Regions from separate parts of the Streptomyces sp. 5-10 genome, predicted to be linked through region 3. Evidence: riboswitches for the same ligand, from Rfam matches in the RefSeq annotation. Region 3 holds a riboswitch; each other region holds the start of a gene.

What was found. A riboswitch is a leader RNA that binds a small molecule or an ion and turns the genes downstream of it on or off. The one in region 3 is predicted to bind cobalamin.
Region 1: linked by a shared signal. The riboswitch ahead of IEJ02_RS26360 (ribonucleoside-diphosphate reductase subunit alpha) and the one ahead of IEJ02_RS17725 (cobalamin biosynthesis protein) in region 3 are both predicted to bind cobalamin.
Region 2: linked by a shared signal. The riboswitch ahead of IEJ02_RS13170 (ABC transporter substrate-binding protein) and the one ahead of IEJ02_RS17725 (cobalamin biosynthesis protein) in region 3 are both predicted to bind cobalamin.

The regions. Positions count from the first base shown of each region.
Region 1 is NZ_JACVYG010000026.1:59,530-64,496, forward strand. It holds gene IEJ02_RS26345 (hypothetical protein) at 20-307, shown strand; gene IEJ02_RS26350 (DUF7196 family protein) at 380-550, shown strand; gene IEJ02_RS26355 (GNAT family N-acetyltransferase) at 626-1,132, shown strand; cobalamin riboswitch at 1,249-1,402, shown strand; gene IEJ02_RS26360 (ribonucleoside-diphosphate reductase subunit alpha) at 1,539-3,941, shown strand; gene IEJ02_RS26365 (ribonucleotide-diphosphate reductase subunit beta) at 3,959-4,967, shown strand, end outside.
Region 2 is NZ_JACVYG010000008.1:154,320-159,286, reverse strand. It holds gene IEJ02_RS13175 (FecCD family ABC transporter permease) at 1-200, opposite strand, end outside; gene IEJ02_RS13170 (ABC transporter substrate-binding protein) at 227-1,267, opposite strand; cobalamin riboswitch at 1,328-1,541, opposite strand; gene IEJ02_RS13165 (DUF2165 domain-containing protein) at 1,807-2,346, shown strand; gene IEJ02_RS49860 (serine/threonine-protein kinase) at 2,413-4,281, opposite strand; gene IEJ02_RS13155 (polysaccharide lyase family 7 protein) at 4,564-4,967, opposite strand, start outside.
Region 3 is NZ_JACVYG010000013.1:103,239-108,205, forward strand. It holds gene IEJ02_RS17725 (cobalamin biosynthesis protein) at 1-907, opposite strand, end outside; cobalamin riboswitch at 1,066-1,283, opposite strand; gene IEJ02_RS17730 (hypothetical protein) at 1,426-1,677, opposite strand; gene IEJ02_RS17735 (inorganic phosphate transporter) at 1,691-2,947, opposite strand; gene IEJ02_RS17740 (class II aldolase/adducin family protein) at 3,298-3,984, shown strand; gene IEJ02_RS17745 (alpha/beta hydrolase) at 4,079-4,967, shown strand, end outside.

The DNA.
Region 1 (4,967 bases), on a different contig from region 3:
CCGGGGAGGAAACGATCCGATGAGCCTCGCCGCGTTCCTTCTCGCCCTCGGCACCACCTGCCGGATCACCCGCTTCATCACCAAGGACACCCTGGCGGCGGGGTTCCGGATCTGGGTCGCCGACCGTTTCGGCGACGACTCCCGCGCCTCCTACCTGGTCAACTGCGGCTGGTGCACCAGCACATGGGTGGCCGCCGCCATCGCCGCCTACGCCTCCTTGCTGCACACCACCGCGTGGTTCGACCTCCCGGCCACCGCCCTGACGCTCTCCTACTTGGCCGGTGTCGCCTCGCGGTGGCTGGACTGACACCCACACCCCCCACACCCCCCCACACCCTCCACAACGCCCCACAACGTCCCGAGGGAAAGGCAGGGAACAATGGCCTGCAACTGCGGCGGAAACGCACCCCAATGGCCGCCCCAACCCGTTGTCGTCTATGAGCTGACGCTGCCGGACGGCACGGTCCGGCGCTACGTCACCTACCAGGAGGCCGACGCCGCCAACCAGCGCGCGGGCTCCACCGGAGTGATCACCGCCGTCACCCAGTGACGCCGGGGACCACCCCGGCGCCCACCCCCGGCGCACGGCGACCCGGCTGTCAGTGGCCTGCGGCAGACTGCGGGCATGGATATCACGATCAGGCACGCGCGGGACGAGGAACTGGACGGAATCGGGGAGCTCACCGCGCAGGTGTACCTGGGGGACGGGCTCCTGGACTTCGAGGACAGTGATCCTTATCTCGCCACCCTGCGCGACGCCCGCCGCCGGGCCGCCGAGGCCGAGCTGCTGGTCGCGGCGGACGCGGCCAGCGACGAGGTCCTGGGCGCCGTGGCGTTCGCCGTGCACGGCGGGGCGTACGCGGAGCTGGCCCGCCCCGGCGAGGGCGAGTTCCGGATGCTGGCCGTCCGCCCCGAGTCGCGCCGACGCGGCGCCGCCGAAGCACTCGTACGAGCCTGCCTGGACCGGGCCCGCGCACTGGGCCTGCGGCGCATAGTGATCAGCAGCCAGCGGTCGATGACCGCCGCCCACCGCCTGTACGAGCGGCTGGGTTTCGTCCGTGCCCCGGAGCGCGACTGGGCGCCCCTGCCGGGGACGGACATCACCCTCTGGGCCTTCACCGTGGAGCTGTGACGCCCGCCGCCACACGCCCAAGTGATGGCCTGACGCGCGCCCCAGGTCACGGGCCACCTCCGGAACGCATGAGCACATTCATGCGAAACTCCGCAGCTCCGACACAAGATATGGGGGCGCGTGCGTCGGCCGACACAAGATGTATGCTCGTGCTCGCTGTCGCCGCAGGGGAATCCGGTGGGAATCCGGAACTGTCCCGCAACGGTGTACGTGTGCGCTCAATTCGGCGTGCCCGTGAGTCCGAGCACCTGCCGACGGCCCTGTGAACACGTCCCCCGGCCTCGAGGGTTGGGCCGATGGACGCTGCGTGGTGTGCCCGGCGTACGAGGAGTGCGGCATCGGCATGCCCGTACGCGCCCATCGCACCACCCCTCGTGGCCCCAGCCCAGCGAGGGAGAGCACCTCAGTGACCATCGCGCCCGCCGATCCGGTTTCAGCGCAGGCGGCTTCTCAGGCAGCGGACGACGCGCCCGGGACCGCCCTGCTACGGACCCTTACCGGACTCACCGCCGACCTGCCCGCCACCGATCCCGGCAAGGTCGCGGCCGCCGCCCTGCGCGGCCGTCATCCCGGCTCGGACGAGGCGGAGTTGCGGGCCCTCGCGACCGAGGCGGCGGCCGGGCTGATCGCCGAGGAGCCGGAGTACTCGCGGCTCGCGGCGCGGCTGCTGGCGCTCACCATCACGCAGGAGGCGGCCGGGCAGGGCGCGGTCTCCTTCTCGGCCTCCGTCCGGGTGGGCCACCGCGAGGGCCTGCTCGCCGACTCCACCGCGGAGTTCGCCGCCGCCCACGCCGAGCGGCTGGACGCGCTGGTGGAGCGGGCCCTGGCCGACGGCGCCGACAACCGCTTCGGCTACTTCGGGCTGCGCACCCTCTACAGCCGCTATCTGCTGCGCCACCCCCTCACCCGTCAGGTGATCGAGACCCCGCAGCACTTCCTGCTGCGCGTGGCCTGCGGGCTCGCCGAGGACCACTCGGAGCGGGCGCTGGAGGACGTGGCCGAGCTCTACCGGCTGACCAGCACGCTGTCGTACCTGCCCAGCTCCCCCACGCTGTTCAACTCCGGCACCCGGCATCCGCAGATGTCGTCCTGCTATCTGCTGGACTCGCCGCTGGACGAGCTGGACTCGATCTACAACCGCTACCACCAGGTGGCGCGGCTGTCGAAGCACGCGGGCGGCATCGGCCTGTCCTACTCCCGCATCCGGGCGCGCGGTTCGCTGATCCGGGGCACCAACGGGCACTCCAACGGCATCGTGCCGTTCCTGCGCACGCTCGACGCCTCGGTGGCCGCCGTCAACCAGGGCGGCCGGCGCAAGGGCGCGGCCTGTGTCTACCTGGAGACCTGGCACGCGGACCTCGAGGAGTTCCTGGAGCTGCGGGACAACACCGGCGAGGACGCCCGCCGCACCCACAACCTCAACATCGCCCACTGGATCCCGGACGAGTTCATGCGCCGGGTCGAGGCGGACGCCGACTGGTCGCTGTTCTCCCCGGTGGACGCGCCCGATCTGGTGGACCTGTGGGGCGAGGAGTTCGACGCCGCGTACCGCAGGGCCGAGGCCGAGGGGAAGGCCGTCAAGCAGGTCCCGGCCCGCCAGCTGTACGCCCGGATGATGCGCACCCTCGCGCAGACCGGCAACGGCTGGATGACGTTCAAGGACGCCGCCAACCGCACCGCCAACCAGACCGCCGAGCCCGGCAGGGTCGTCCACTCCTCCAACCTCTGCACCGAGATCCTGGAGGTCACGAACGACGGCGAGACCGCCGTGTGCAACCTCGGATCGGTCAACCTCGCCGCGCACCTGGGCGAGGACGGGCAGCTGGACTGGGAGCGCCTGGACGCCACCGTCCACACCGCCGTGACCTTCCTCGACCGCGTGGTGGACATCAACTTCTACCCCACGGAGGAGGCCGGGGCCTCCAACTCCCGCTGGCGCCCGGTGGGTCTGGGCCTCATGGGCCTCCAGGACGTCTTCTTCCGGCTGCGGCTGCCGTTCGACTCGCCCGAGGCCACGGCGCTGTCCACGCGGATCTCCGAGCGCATCATGCTCGCCGCGTACGAGGCGTCCTGCGAGCTCGCCGAGCGCCACGGCCCGCACCCCGCCTGGGCCGAGACCCGCACCGCGCGCGGTGTGCTGCACCCGGACCACTACCCGGACGCGGTGGCCACCTGGCCGGAGCGCTGGCAGGCGCTGCGCGCGCGGATGGCGAAGTCCGGGATGCGGAACTCACTGCTGCTGGCGATCGCGCCGACCGCGACCATCGCCTCCATCGCGGGGGTCTACGAGTGCATCGAGCCGCAGGTCTCCAACCTCTTCAAGCGCGAAACGCTCAGCGGGGAGTTCCTCCAGGTCAACTCCTATCTGGTGGACGACCTCAAGAAGCTGGGCGTCTGGGACGCCCAGACCCGCGAGGCGCTGCGCGAGTCCAACGGCTCGGTCCAGGACTTCTCCTGGGTGCCCGCGGACGTACGGGAGCTGTACCGCACCGCGTGGGAGATCCCGCAGCGCGCCCTGATCGACATGGCGGCGGCCCGCACCCCGTACCTCGACCAGAGCCAGTCGCTGAACCTCTTCATGGCCTCGCCGACCATCGGCAAGCTCAGCTCGATGTACGCGTACGCCTGGAAGCGCGGCATCAAGACCACGTACTACCTGCGCTCGCGTCCGGCCACCCGGATCGCCCAGAGCGCCCGGGGTGGCGCCGCCGCCACCCCCGCGCCCCTCCCCGTGCAGGAGGCCCCGGCCGAGGCCGACGCGATCGCCTGCTCCCTGGAAAACCCCGAGTCCTGCGAGGCCTGCCAGTAATGCCCACCGCATCCGAGATGACCACCGTGAACACCGCGCCGGGCCACACCAAGAACCTGCTGGATCCCGGGTTCGAGCTGACCCTGCGGCCGATGCGGTACCCGCAGTTCTACGACCGCTACCGCGACGCGATCAAGAACACCTGGACCGTGGAGGAGGTCGACCTCCACTCCGACGTCGCCGACCTCGCCAAGCTCTCCCCCGGTGAGCAGCACCTGATCGGCCGTCTGGTCGCCTTCTTCGCGACCGGCGACTCGATCGTGGCCAACAACCTGGTGCTGACGCTCTACAAGCACATCAACTCCCCCGAGGCGCGGCTGTATCTGTCGCGGCAGCTCTTCGAGGAGGCGGTGCACGTCCAGTTCTATCTGACGCTGCTGGACACCTACCTCCCCGACCCGGACGACCGCGCCGCGGCCTTCGCCGCCGTCGAGAACATCCCCTCCATCCGGGAGAAGGCGGAGTTCTGCTTCCGCTGGATGGACTCGGTGGAGAAGATCGAGCGGCTGGAGACCAAGGAGGACCGCCGCCGCTTCCTGCTCAACCTGATCTGCTTCGCGGCCTGCATCGAGGGGCTGTTCTTCTACGGCGCCTTCGCGTACGTGTACTGGTTCCGCTCGCGCGGGCTGCTGCACGGCCTGGCGACGGGCACCAACTGGGTGTTCCGCGACGAGTCGATGCACATGGAGTTCGCCTTCTCGGTCGTGGACACCGTCCGCGAGGAGGAGCCGGAACTCTTCGACGACGAACTTCAGCGGCAGGTCACCGACATGCTGAAGGAGGCCGTCGAGGCGGAGCTCCAGTTCGCCCGCGATCTGTGCGGCGAGGGGCTGCCGGGCATGAACACGGCGTCGATGCAGGAGTATCTGCAGTGCGTGGCCGACCAGCGCCTGCGGCGGCTCGGCTTCGCGCCGGTCTTCGGCTCGGAGAACCCGTTCTCCTTCATGGAGCTGCAGAACGTCCAGGAGCTGACCAACTTCTTCGAGCGGCGCGCTTCGGCGTACCAGGTCGCGGTCGAGGGGTCGG
Region 2 (4,967 bases), on a different contig from region 3:
GTGCGCGGCATGCGCAGGTTCCACACGATGCCGTCCCGGAGCGGCGGCAAGGTGCTCTCCCCCAGGCCGAGATGGGCGGTGACCGCCGCCCATACGTCGGCCGTGGAGATGTCGGCCGGGCCGATGGTCACGGCGACGGCGACCGACGCGAGCAGCGCGGCCAGCCCTCCCGCGACCAGCAGCAGGAGACGGGTGCTCAGGTGGCGGGCGCTCAGGTGGCGGGTGCTCACTTGGCGAGCCCCGCGTCGCGCAGCCCGGCGGCGACCTGTTCCACCCCTTCGACCGTGCGGATGGACGGGTTCATGGCCTGCCCGCTCAGCAGGATGTACCGCTTCTTCTTCACCGCGGTGAGATTGCGGGTGGCGGCGTTGGTCTCGAGGAAACGCATCTTGGCCCTGGCGGTCTCCGCGGTCTGCTGCTTGCGCGTGAGATCGCCGAGGACGATGACGTCCGGGTCGCGGTCGGCCACGGTCTCCCAGTTGATCTGCGGCCACTCGTCGTGGGTGTCGGAGAAGGCGTTCTTCGCCCCGACGGCCCGGGTGATGGCGCCCGGCGCGCCACAGCAGCCGGCGAGATACGGCGACTGGGAGTTGGCGAACCAGTACATGAGGGAGACACCGGAGGCGTCCAGTCCCTCCGTGGCCTTGCGCACGCGCTCCTTCAGCCGTGCGACGAGCTTCTCGCCGCGCTCGTCGACACCGAACGCGTGGGCCAGGTCGCGTATTTCGCCGTAGACGACATCAAGTGTGAGGGGCTTGGCGCGGGAGCCGTCGCCACCGCTGTCGGTGTCCCTGCCCGCCGCGCAGTCGGACGGCGAGACATAGGTGTCCACGCCCAGCTTCTCGAACTGCTCGCGGGTGGCCACGCCGCCCTTGCCGAGGGTGGAGACGAACGAGGCGGTGACGAAGTCGGGTTCGACGTCCAGGGACTTCTCGAAGGACGGCGCGTTGTCCGCCAGGCGCTCCACCGTGGCGTTGGCCTTCTCCAGGCCCTTCATCACCGGGTCGGTCCAGGTGGCGGTGGCCGCCATGCGGTCGGCGAGGCCGAGCGAGAGCAGGATCTCCGTGGTGCCCTGGTTGAGCGAGAGGGCCCGTTTCGGGGCGGACGTCAAGGTGACCTTGTGACCACAGTTGTCGATCGTGCGCGGATAGCCCGGACCGGCGGGCCTTCCGGCGTCCGCGCCGTCATGGCCGGAGCCGCCGCACGCGGTGAGCAGAAGGGCGGGGGCGAGCAGGAACGCCGCGGTACGGCGGGCGGAGCGGAGCACGGGCAGCCTCGGTGGTCGGGGCTCGTACGCGGAGCCTGGCCTACGGACGTCCTCCGCGCACCGGGCGCGGAGGTGCCAGCAGGTCTTCGGACTCGGGCTCGTCCGGACGGGGCCCCTTCCCGGTGCTCGTCCGCGACGGCCCCACGGCCGTCACGAACTCCTCCCAGTGGTGTCACATGCCCCGCCCGTCCCCCTCACCGCTGCGCGTCAGTTCCGGATTCGCACCGGATTCCCTGGCCTCGGATGTGGCACGACTGGCTCCCCGAGACTACCAAGAGCGTCGAACGGCCACGTCTCGAGGTCGGTCCGGCCGCCGACGGGCCCGACCAGTCGCGCATCGGTGGCCGCCGGCTTCCGCAGGGTGATGACGTTCAGCCGGTACACCATGTTCATCAACGAGCCCTCGGACGAGATGGCCCGCCCCCTGTGACACGGCCGCGTGTGACCTGCGTCTCCCCGCCACCGGGCCCACTGAGCCAAACAGTTGTACGCTACGGCTCGGTCCGATCGACGGAATACAACGGGGAGACAGAGTCATCGTGAGCGAGCGAGCCGGCAGAATACGATCCCTTCGTACCTACTCCGCCGTCTCGGCGGTGCTCACCGGGACGATCGCGCTGTACATCGCGCTGGTCGCCTTCGGCAACATCACCGACTTCGACACCAATCAGCAATTCGTCCGCCATGTCCTGGCGATGGACACCACGTTCAAGGACGACGACCTGATGTGGCGGGCCATCACGTCCACCGCACTCCAGGACACCGCCTACGTGGCCATCATCGTCTGGGAGAGCATCGCCGCCCTCGTCCTCCTCGCCGGGACGGCCATGTGGGGCGCGGGACTGCGCGGAGGCAGCGTCCGCCGCGCCCGTCAGGCCAGCACCGTGGGGCTGTTGATGCTGATGCTGCTGTTCGGCGCCGGGTTCATCGCCATCGGCGGCGAGTGGTTCGCCATGTGGCAGTCCAAGACGTGGAACGGGCTGGAGGCCGCCACGCGCGTCTTCCTGATCTCCGGGATCGTACTGCTGCTCATTCATCTGCTCGCGGCCGAGCGGACCGAGCCCGACTCCACGGACTGACGGGGACGCCGGGCGCACGGGCGGGTGCGCGGCGGCGGCCTTGGCGGGCGTTGGCACCACGGCGCCTCAGGCGGGTGGCAACGCGGCAGCGGCCGATCCGGCGAGATCGGTGGCCAGTTCGCAGGGCCGCCCCTTGGGGCCCGCCCCCTTGAGGACGAGGGCCACCCGCTCGGTGCCCTGCACCCGGTCCAGGCCGGTGTACTCACGGTGGACCACCTCGACGCGGCAGCTCCCCGGGCCCTCGTCCTCCGGCAGCACGATGGCCTGGTGATCGCTGAGCTTGGTGGACCGGGCGCCCTTGTCGCTCGGCAGTTTGCCCTGGTCGAATCGCAGGTCCACCTCCAACTCGTTAGTGGTGCTCTTCCACTGACAGTCCCAGCGGCCGAATCCGACGTCCGGGTCCCGGGCGTCGATACCGGGCACCTTCTCCAGTGTCTTGACGTCAAGAAGCGTGCACGCGTCCTGGTGAGCCAGCGAGTTGGACGGGAAGCTCGGGGAACGCCGGGGGATCTCACCGCGGTTGAGCACGTCGACCGCGAATCGCGTGGCGATATCGGCGGTGTCGCACAACGGCTGCTTGATCTCGGCAGGCCGTCTCGCGACCGCGGTGATCCGTAGGCTGTTGTCGTGAGCGCCGGTCACCGCCATGGCTCGCACGCACTCGTCGCCCTCGGCGGCGCGCTCCACGACGGTGACCCTGCCCCTGGTCTTCCTCTTCACGGCCTCCGGCAGCGCATCGGCGTCGAGCTCCACCCTGACGCCCACGACCTCCTCGTCACGCTCCTTCAGGTTGACGTCGCAGCGGTTGAAGTTGCCCTCATCACGCTTCAGTTCGGCCACTTCGTACCGATGGAACACGGTGGGCTTCAGCAGGGCGCAGGGGTCGGCCGTGCGGGGGTCGCCGATGAAGCCCGCGGCGGCCGGTTTGCCCGGTGCCGGGGTGGCCTTGTCCCCGGATCCGTCCCCCAGGCTCATCACGGTGAACGGAACGGCGATGGCCAGCGCCGTGACGGCGGCGGCGCAGGCCAGGAGCAATGGACGGCGCCCGACCAGCGTCGCCGTGCGGCGCGTGAGTCCTCCCGCCGGGATCTGGCCGCGCGTCAGGACGTCCGTGTAGGGCGTGGTCGCCGGGGCCGTCGGGAGGGTCGGGAACTGGTCCGGGGGTCCCGCGATGTCCGTGAGGGCGGCGAGCGCCTCGGCGGCGGTGGGCCGGGCCCCGGGGTCGCGCTGGAGCATCGCGGTGAGGAGGCCCCCGAGCGGTCCGACCTGGGGGCTGATGGCCTCCAGCCGGACCACCCGCCCGGCGCCGCGCAGCGGCGGGGTCCCCGTCACCAGCCAGTGCATGGTGGCGCCGAGGGAGAACACGTCGGACGCGCGCTCGGGCGCTCCCCGGAACGCCTCGGGGGCGGCGAAGAAGGGAGTGAGGCTGACCGGCCCGTTGGGCGTGATCGTCTCACTGCCGTCCACCCGGTACGCGGCGCCGAAGTCGGTCAGCTTGGCGACCCGGTCGGGTGTGATCACGATATTGCCGGGCTTGACGTCGCAGTGCACGATGCCCTTGTCGTGCAGGGCCGCCAGCGCGGCCGCGATCTGTGCGCCGATGTGCGCCGCGAGTTCGGGGGCCATCTTGACCGGGACGTCCAGGCTGCCGCCGGTCACATGCTCCATCACCAGCCAGAACGTGGCGTTCCTGCCCTTGCCCGCGCGGACGGCGTCGTAGAGGGTCACCACGTTCGGGTGGCTGAACTTCGCCAGAGCGCGGGCTTCGGCCAGCAACTCGTCGAAGTCGGCCTGGCCGCTGTCCTCGAGCAGGGCCCGCTTGAGGACGACGGACCGACCCAGCTCCGTGTCGACGGCGAACCAGACCGCGCCCCTCCCTCCCTCAACGGGCCCCTTGGTGAGCCGGTACTTGCCGACCTTCTCCCCCCGCCGCACGACGACACTCCCCTCCCGCGAGACCAGAACCGCTGCTGTCTGCCGTTACCGCACGCGGGTCGAACTTACTGCGTACGCGGAAAGACACGTACCGTTTGCGGCCCTCGTGAGGGCGGTACGGGGTTCGGCCCGGGCCAGAGGCGCATCGGACCTGGCCGATTGAGAGGGGAATTCACCCACCACTCCAGAAATCTTCACCTTTGTGGAGGTTGCGGTGTTGCGGAAGCACATGCGACGGGGGCAGGCGCCACGGTCACATGCCCCGGCACCGCCCCCTTCCGGCTAGGAGTGGGTGACCTTGAGGCTGGATATGCGGACTTCGCCGTAGTTGTCGTCGTCGCAGGGGTCCGAGTTGCCGCAGTTGGCCTGCGTGTACGCCCCCGCCTTGAAGTAGTTGGTGTCGCCGTCGGAGGAGATCGTGGTCTCACGCTCCCCGTTGTAATAGGCGTCGATCTTCCCGTTCCGCGCCACGAACTTGGCCTCGAACTCGGTGCCCAGCTCGTAGTCGTCGGTGACGAGGTGGTGGTGGGCGTCGTCGCCGTCGGTGATGTAGAGCTTGCTGCCTTCGAGGCGGAAGACCGTGACATCGTCGTCCCCGCCGTGGATCTGGGCGCCGACCAGGTGCGGCTTCTCCTTGGGGAGCGCGGTGAACGCCTCCTTGACCACGAGGGTGTGGGTGCCCTCGG
Region 3 (4,967 bases):
CGAGCGACAGGACGCCGACGCACCGCGACAGCCGTATCGCCCGCTCGATGTCGGCCGACTCCACCGGCCGCCCGCCGGAGTTGAGCACCGGCCGGTGCTCGACCCGGCCGCCGTACGCGAGGGTGCCGCCCAGCCGGACGCCGAGCGCGCCCGCGAAGGACGCCTCCACCGGGCCCGCGTTGGGGCTCGGATGGCGCCGGCCGTCGCGCCGCCAGGCGCGCCACGCACCGCGCGGATCGGGGCCCGCGAGCGTCGCCAGGGCAGCCGTAAGGCGCGCACCGGGCCAGCCGGCCACATCGTCCAGCCGGGCCGCCGCCCAGCCGAACCGCCGGTAGCGCGGCGACTTGTGGCCCACCATGGCGTCCAGGGTGTTGACGGCGCGGAAGCCGATGAGCCCCGGCACACCGCCCACGGCGCCCCACACCAGCGCGCCCACGACCGCGTCGGAGGTGTTCTCGGCGACCGATTCGACCACCGCGCGGGCGATCTGCGGCCCGTCCAGCGCCTGCGGGTCGCGGCCGCACAGATGCGGCAGCCGCTCCCGGGCGGCCTCGAGGTCCCCGGCGGCCAGCGCACCGCCGACGGCCCGTGCCTCACGGCCCAGGCTCGTGCCGCCCAGCACGGCCCAGGTGGCGGCGGCGGTCAGCGCGACCTCCGCGCCACGGCGGCCCCCGAGGCCCCGTACGGCGCGGGTCAGCAGCGCGGCACCGGCGGCCGCGCCGCCCGCGCACAACGCGGTGTGCAGGGCCCCGTAGCCCCGGTGGTCGCGCCACAGCCGGCGCTCGGCGGCCCCGGCGGCGCGCCCGAACGCGGCCACCGGATGGCCGCGGCGCGGATCACCCGTGGCGAGGTCGCCGAGGAAGCCGAGGGCCGCGCCGCACGCGAACGAGGCGTGGTCGGCACGCATCCGTCAGGCCGCCGTCACGCCTCGGCGCGGCGATACGGAAGGCGATACGGAAGCGGATCGGCCGGAGGGGCCGGAAGAGCCGGAGCGGACAGGGAGGGCTGGCGGCGTGGCGGTGCCGGGCATGGCGGTATGTCCTCACTCAGGGTCCTCGCCCTGGTTCGACGTGACCGGCGGTGAGAGTCTCCTGGCTCCCGGATCCGCGGCCCTCCCGGTCTTCCAGCCCCGCGTACGCGACGAACCGTACGGACGAGCCGTGACCCCATACAGGCGATGGGAGGGTGCTCCCCGGTGACAGTGGCGGGACCGCGCCGGATTCTCACCGGCTTCCTCTCCTGCCGCCGTTTGGCTCGGGAAGTCCACCATGGGCCGCGAATGGCCGTCAACTCGCATATGACCCATCACGCCCGAGTGTGCCGAGCCCCACAGACAACCGCCCCTCACAGGACGGCCGCCGGACGGTCGGCGCTGGTCAGCGCCACCATCCGGCGGCCGGTGGGTGGTTTGGGGAAGCGGCGTCCTCAGGCGACGATCAGATAGATGCCGTACGCCACGACCGCGGCGCACACCGCGAAGCAGGCGTACGCGCCGGTGCGCGCGAGCGGGGAGCCGTCCACCGCGCCCCCGGGCACGGTGGCGGCCGTGCCGCCCTGCTCCGGCGTCGCCTTACGGGAGGTGCCGACGATGCCCAGGGTGAAGACGCCCACCATGCCGACCGTCACCGCGAGGCTGACGCCGAAGACCTGGCCGAGTGCCGCCCAGTCGATGTTCATGTTTCCTGGCTCCTTAACGGGTGGTGCTGCTCGCGGCGGCGGGGGTGGGGGTCTGCTCGGGCGTGTTCTCCGAGGTGCCGTCCTCGGGGGCGGCGCTCGCCGTACCGGCGGGCGGCGGGGCCACGGACCGCAGTGCGGCCGTGACGGCGCCCACCGGCTCCTGGGCGGCGACCTCGTTGACGTTGGTGTGGTCCACGGGCTTGCGGCGCGACAGCATCCAGATCGCCCCGCAGGCCAGGACGGCGAGCACGGCCACCGCCGTGATGCCCGCGTTCCCCTGGTCGGCCAGGAGCGCGGCGGCGCCCGCCACCAGACCTGCGGCCGGCAGGGTCAGCACCCAGGCGACCACCATCCGGCCCGCGGTCGACCAGCGCACCACGGCGCCCTTACGGCCGACACCCGCGCCCATGACGGCGCCGGAGCAGACCTGGGTGGTGGACAGCGCGAAGCCGATGTGGGAGGAGGCGAGGATGACGGTCGCGGCGCCGGTCTGGGCGGCGAAGCCCTGCGGCGGCTGGATGTCGGTGATGCCCTTGCCCATGGTGCGGATGATGCGCCAGCCGCCCAGGTAGGTGCCGAGCGCGATGGCCAGGCCCGCCGAGACGATGACCCACAGCGGCGGGTCGGAGTCGGGCGCGACCACGTTCCCGGTGACCAGCGCCAGGGTGATCACGCCCATCGTCTTCTGGGCGTCGTTGGTGCCGTGGGCCAGGGAGACCAGGGCGGCCGAGGCGATCTGCCCCGCGCGGTAGCCCTTCGCGGTGTCCTCCGGGGAGCGGTCGCGGCCGAGCCGGTAGGTGAGCCGGGTGGCGGCCAGCGTGGCGATGCCGGCCACGACCGGCGCGGCGACGGCGGGGATCAGGACCTTCATGACGATCGCGTCGCCGTTGACCCCGTCCAGGCCGACGGAGACCACCGTGGCGCCGATCAGACCGCCGAACAGGGCGTGCGAGGAACTGGAGGGGAGTCCGGCGAGCCACGTCACCAGATTCCACAGGATCGCGCCGACGAGTCCCGCGAAGATCACTTCTGGCTGGATACCGGATCCCTCGTCGATGATCCCGCCGGAGATGGTCTTGGCCACCTCCACGGACAGGAACGCGCCGACGAGATTGAGGACGGCCGACATCGCCACCGCCACCCTGGGCCCGAGTGCTCCCGTGGAGATGGTGGTGGCCATGGCGTTAGCCGTGTCGTGAAAGCCGTTCGTGAAGTCGAACACCAAGGCCGTGACGATCACGATCCCGATGAGAAGCGTGATGTGTTCCATACACCCGGTCAATCAGTTCGAAGGTCGTTAGTGGCACGGTGAACGTAAGGAAACAGGGTGAACGGGAGATGAACTGAGTAGGGCATCGGGGTGACATGGTTGCGGGATCGCCAAGGCCCTGTGAATTCCAGCCTACGTTCCCGTGTCGTACGGGAGTTGAGGCGCGATCGAGAGCCGCCGGAGCGGGCCCCGGGGCCGCCCCCGCGGCCGCCCGCCGTCCCCCCACGTTCACCCTTCCGGAGCCGGGTGCCCACGAAGCGCGGCCGTAGTCGCCCGCCGCGCCCGTTCCGGTCCCGCCGCCGCGCGGCCGGCGGCCGCCTGGAAGGATCGGGCCCCGGAGGTGAGGGCAGGTGACCCAGTCGCGATCCACGCGGCAGCCGCAGCCGCGGCTGACCCATCCCCTGCGGCAGGCATGGACGCAGGTGGTGAGTACGGCCCGCAGGACCACCGCCGACGGCCTGGTCGTCGGCACCTCGGGCAATGTCTCGGCCCGGGTCGGCGACACCGTCCTGGTGACCCCGAGCGGCGTCCCCTACGACCGGCTCGGCCCCAGGGACGCCGTCGCCGTCGATCTGGACGGACAGCAGGTCCTCGGCACGCTGAAGCCCACCAGCGAGCTGCCCATGCACCTCGCGATCTACCGGGAGACCGACGCCGAGGCCGTGGTCCACACCCACGCCGTCCACGCCACGGCCGTCTCCACGCTCGTGGACGAGCTCCCCGCGATCCACTACATGACCGCCGCCCTCGGCGGCCCGGTCCGCGTCGCGCCGTACGCGCTCTACGGAACCGACGAACTGGCCGACGCCATGCTCGAGGCGCTGCGCGACCGCAGCGGCTGTCTGCTGCGCAACCACGGCACCGTCGTCCACGGCGCCACCCTGGACCAGGCCTACGACCGCACCGCCCAGCTCGAATGGATGTGCCAGGTCTGGCTCACCGCGGTCTCCGTGCCCGGCCGCACCCCCTCCCTGATCCCGCCGGACGAGATGCGGCGCGCCGCCGAGAAGCTGAGCGGCTACGGCCAGAAGGGCTGAGCCCGCCCGGCACGCCCCCGGGCCCCGGCCGGGCGGTCACCCGGCCGGGCACGCCCGCTGGCCGGGGGCCGCCTCCCCGACCACACTGGGAGGGATGCGTCTGCGAACAACGGCGGTCGCGGCCGCCACCACCCTGCTGAGTGTCGGCGTGGCCGCGGTGGCGGCCGGACGGTACGCCACCAGCGCTGCGCTGAAACCGTCCGCCAACCGTCCGCTGCCGAACGAGGCGCCGCTGACCGTCCACGCGACCGCGGCCGGCCAGATCACCCTGACCCGTTCGCTCGCCTCGCTGCGCCCCGGCACCTACGGCCTCACCGGCCGCTCCTGCCACGCCGTCGTCGGCCCCGTCATCGAGGACGCCCCGCACCCCGCCGACTGCGTCGTACGCCGCCTGGAGCGGGTCACCCACGGCGAACTCACGCCCGGCACCCGGGTGCGGCTGACCCCCCAGGTGCACATCGGCAACCCACGGGACGCGCTCGGCATCGACCACGCCGACGTGGACGTGCCCGCCGAACTCGGTCCGCTGCCCGCCTGGTTCATCCCCGGCGAACGCTCCACATGGGTGATCACCACCCATGGTCTCGGCACCACCCGTGAGCACCCTATGGTCGTCATGCCCTTCCTGCGGCAGCTGCGGGTGCCGGTGCTCGACCTCGCCTACCGGGGGGACCCCGGCGCCCCGCGCTCCGAGGACGGCATATCCCACCTCGGCGACACCGAGTGGCGCGACCTGGACGCGGCCATCCGTTACGCGGTGTCGTACGGGGCGACCGGGGTCGTGCTGCACGGCTGGTCCATCGGCGCCTCGATGGCCCTCCACGCCGCCGCGAACTCCGCGCTGCGGCACCGCGTCACCGGCCTCGTCCTGGACTCCCCGGTGCTCGACTGGCAGGCCACCCTGCGCGCCCTCGCCGCGGCCCGCGGCATCCCCGCGCCGCTGCTCCCGCTCGCCCTGCGCGCCGCCGAGGGGCGCACCGGAC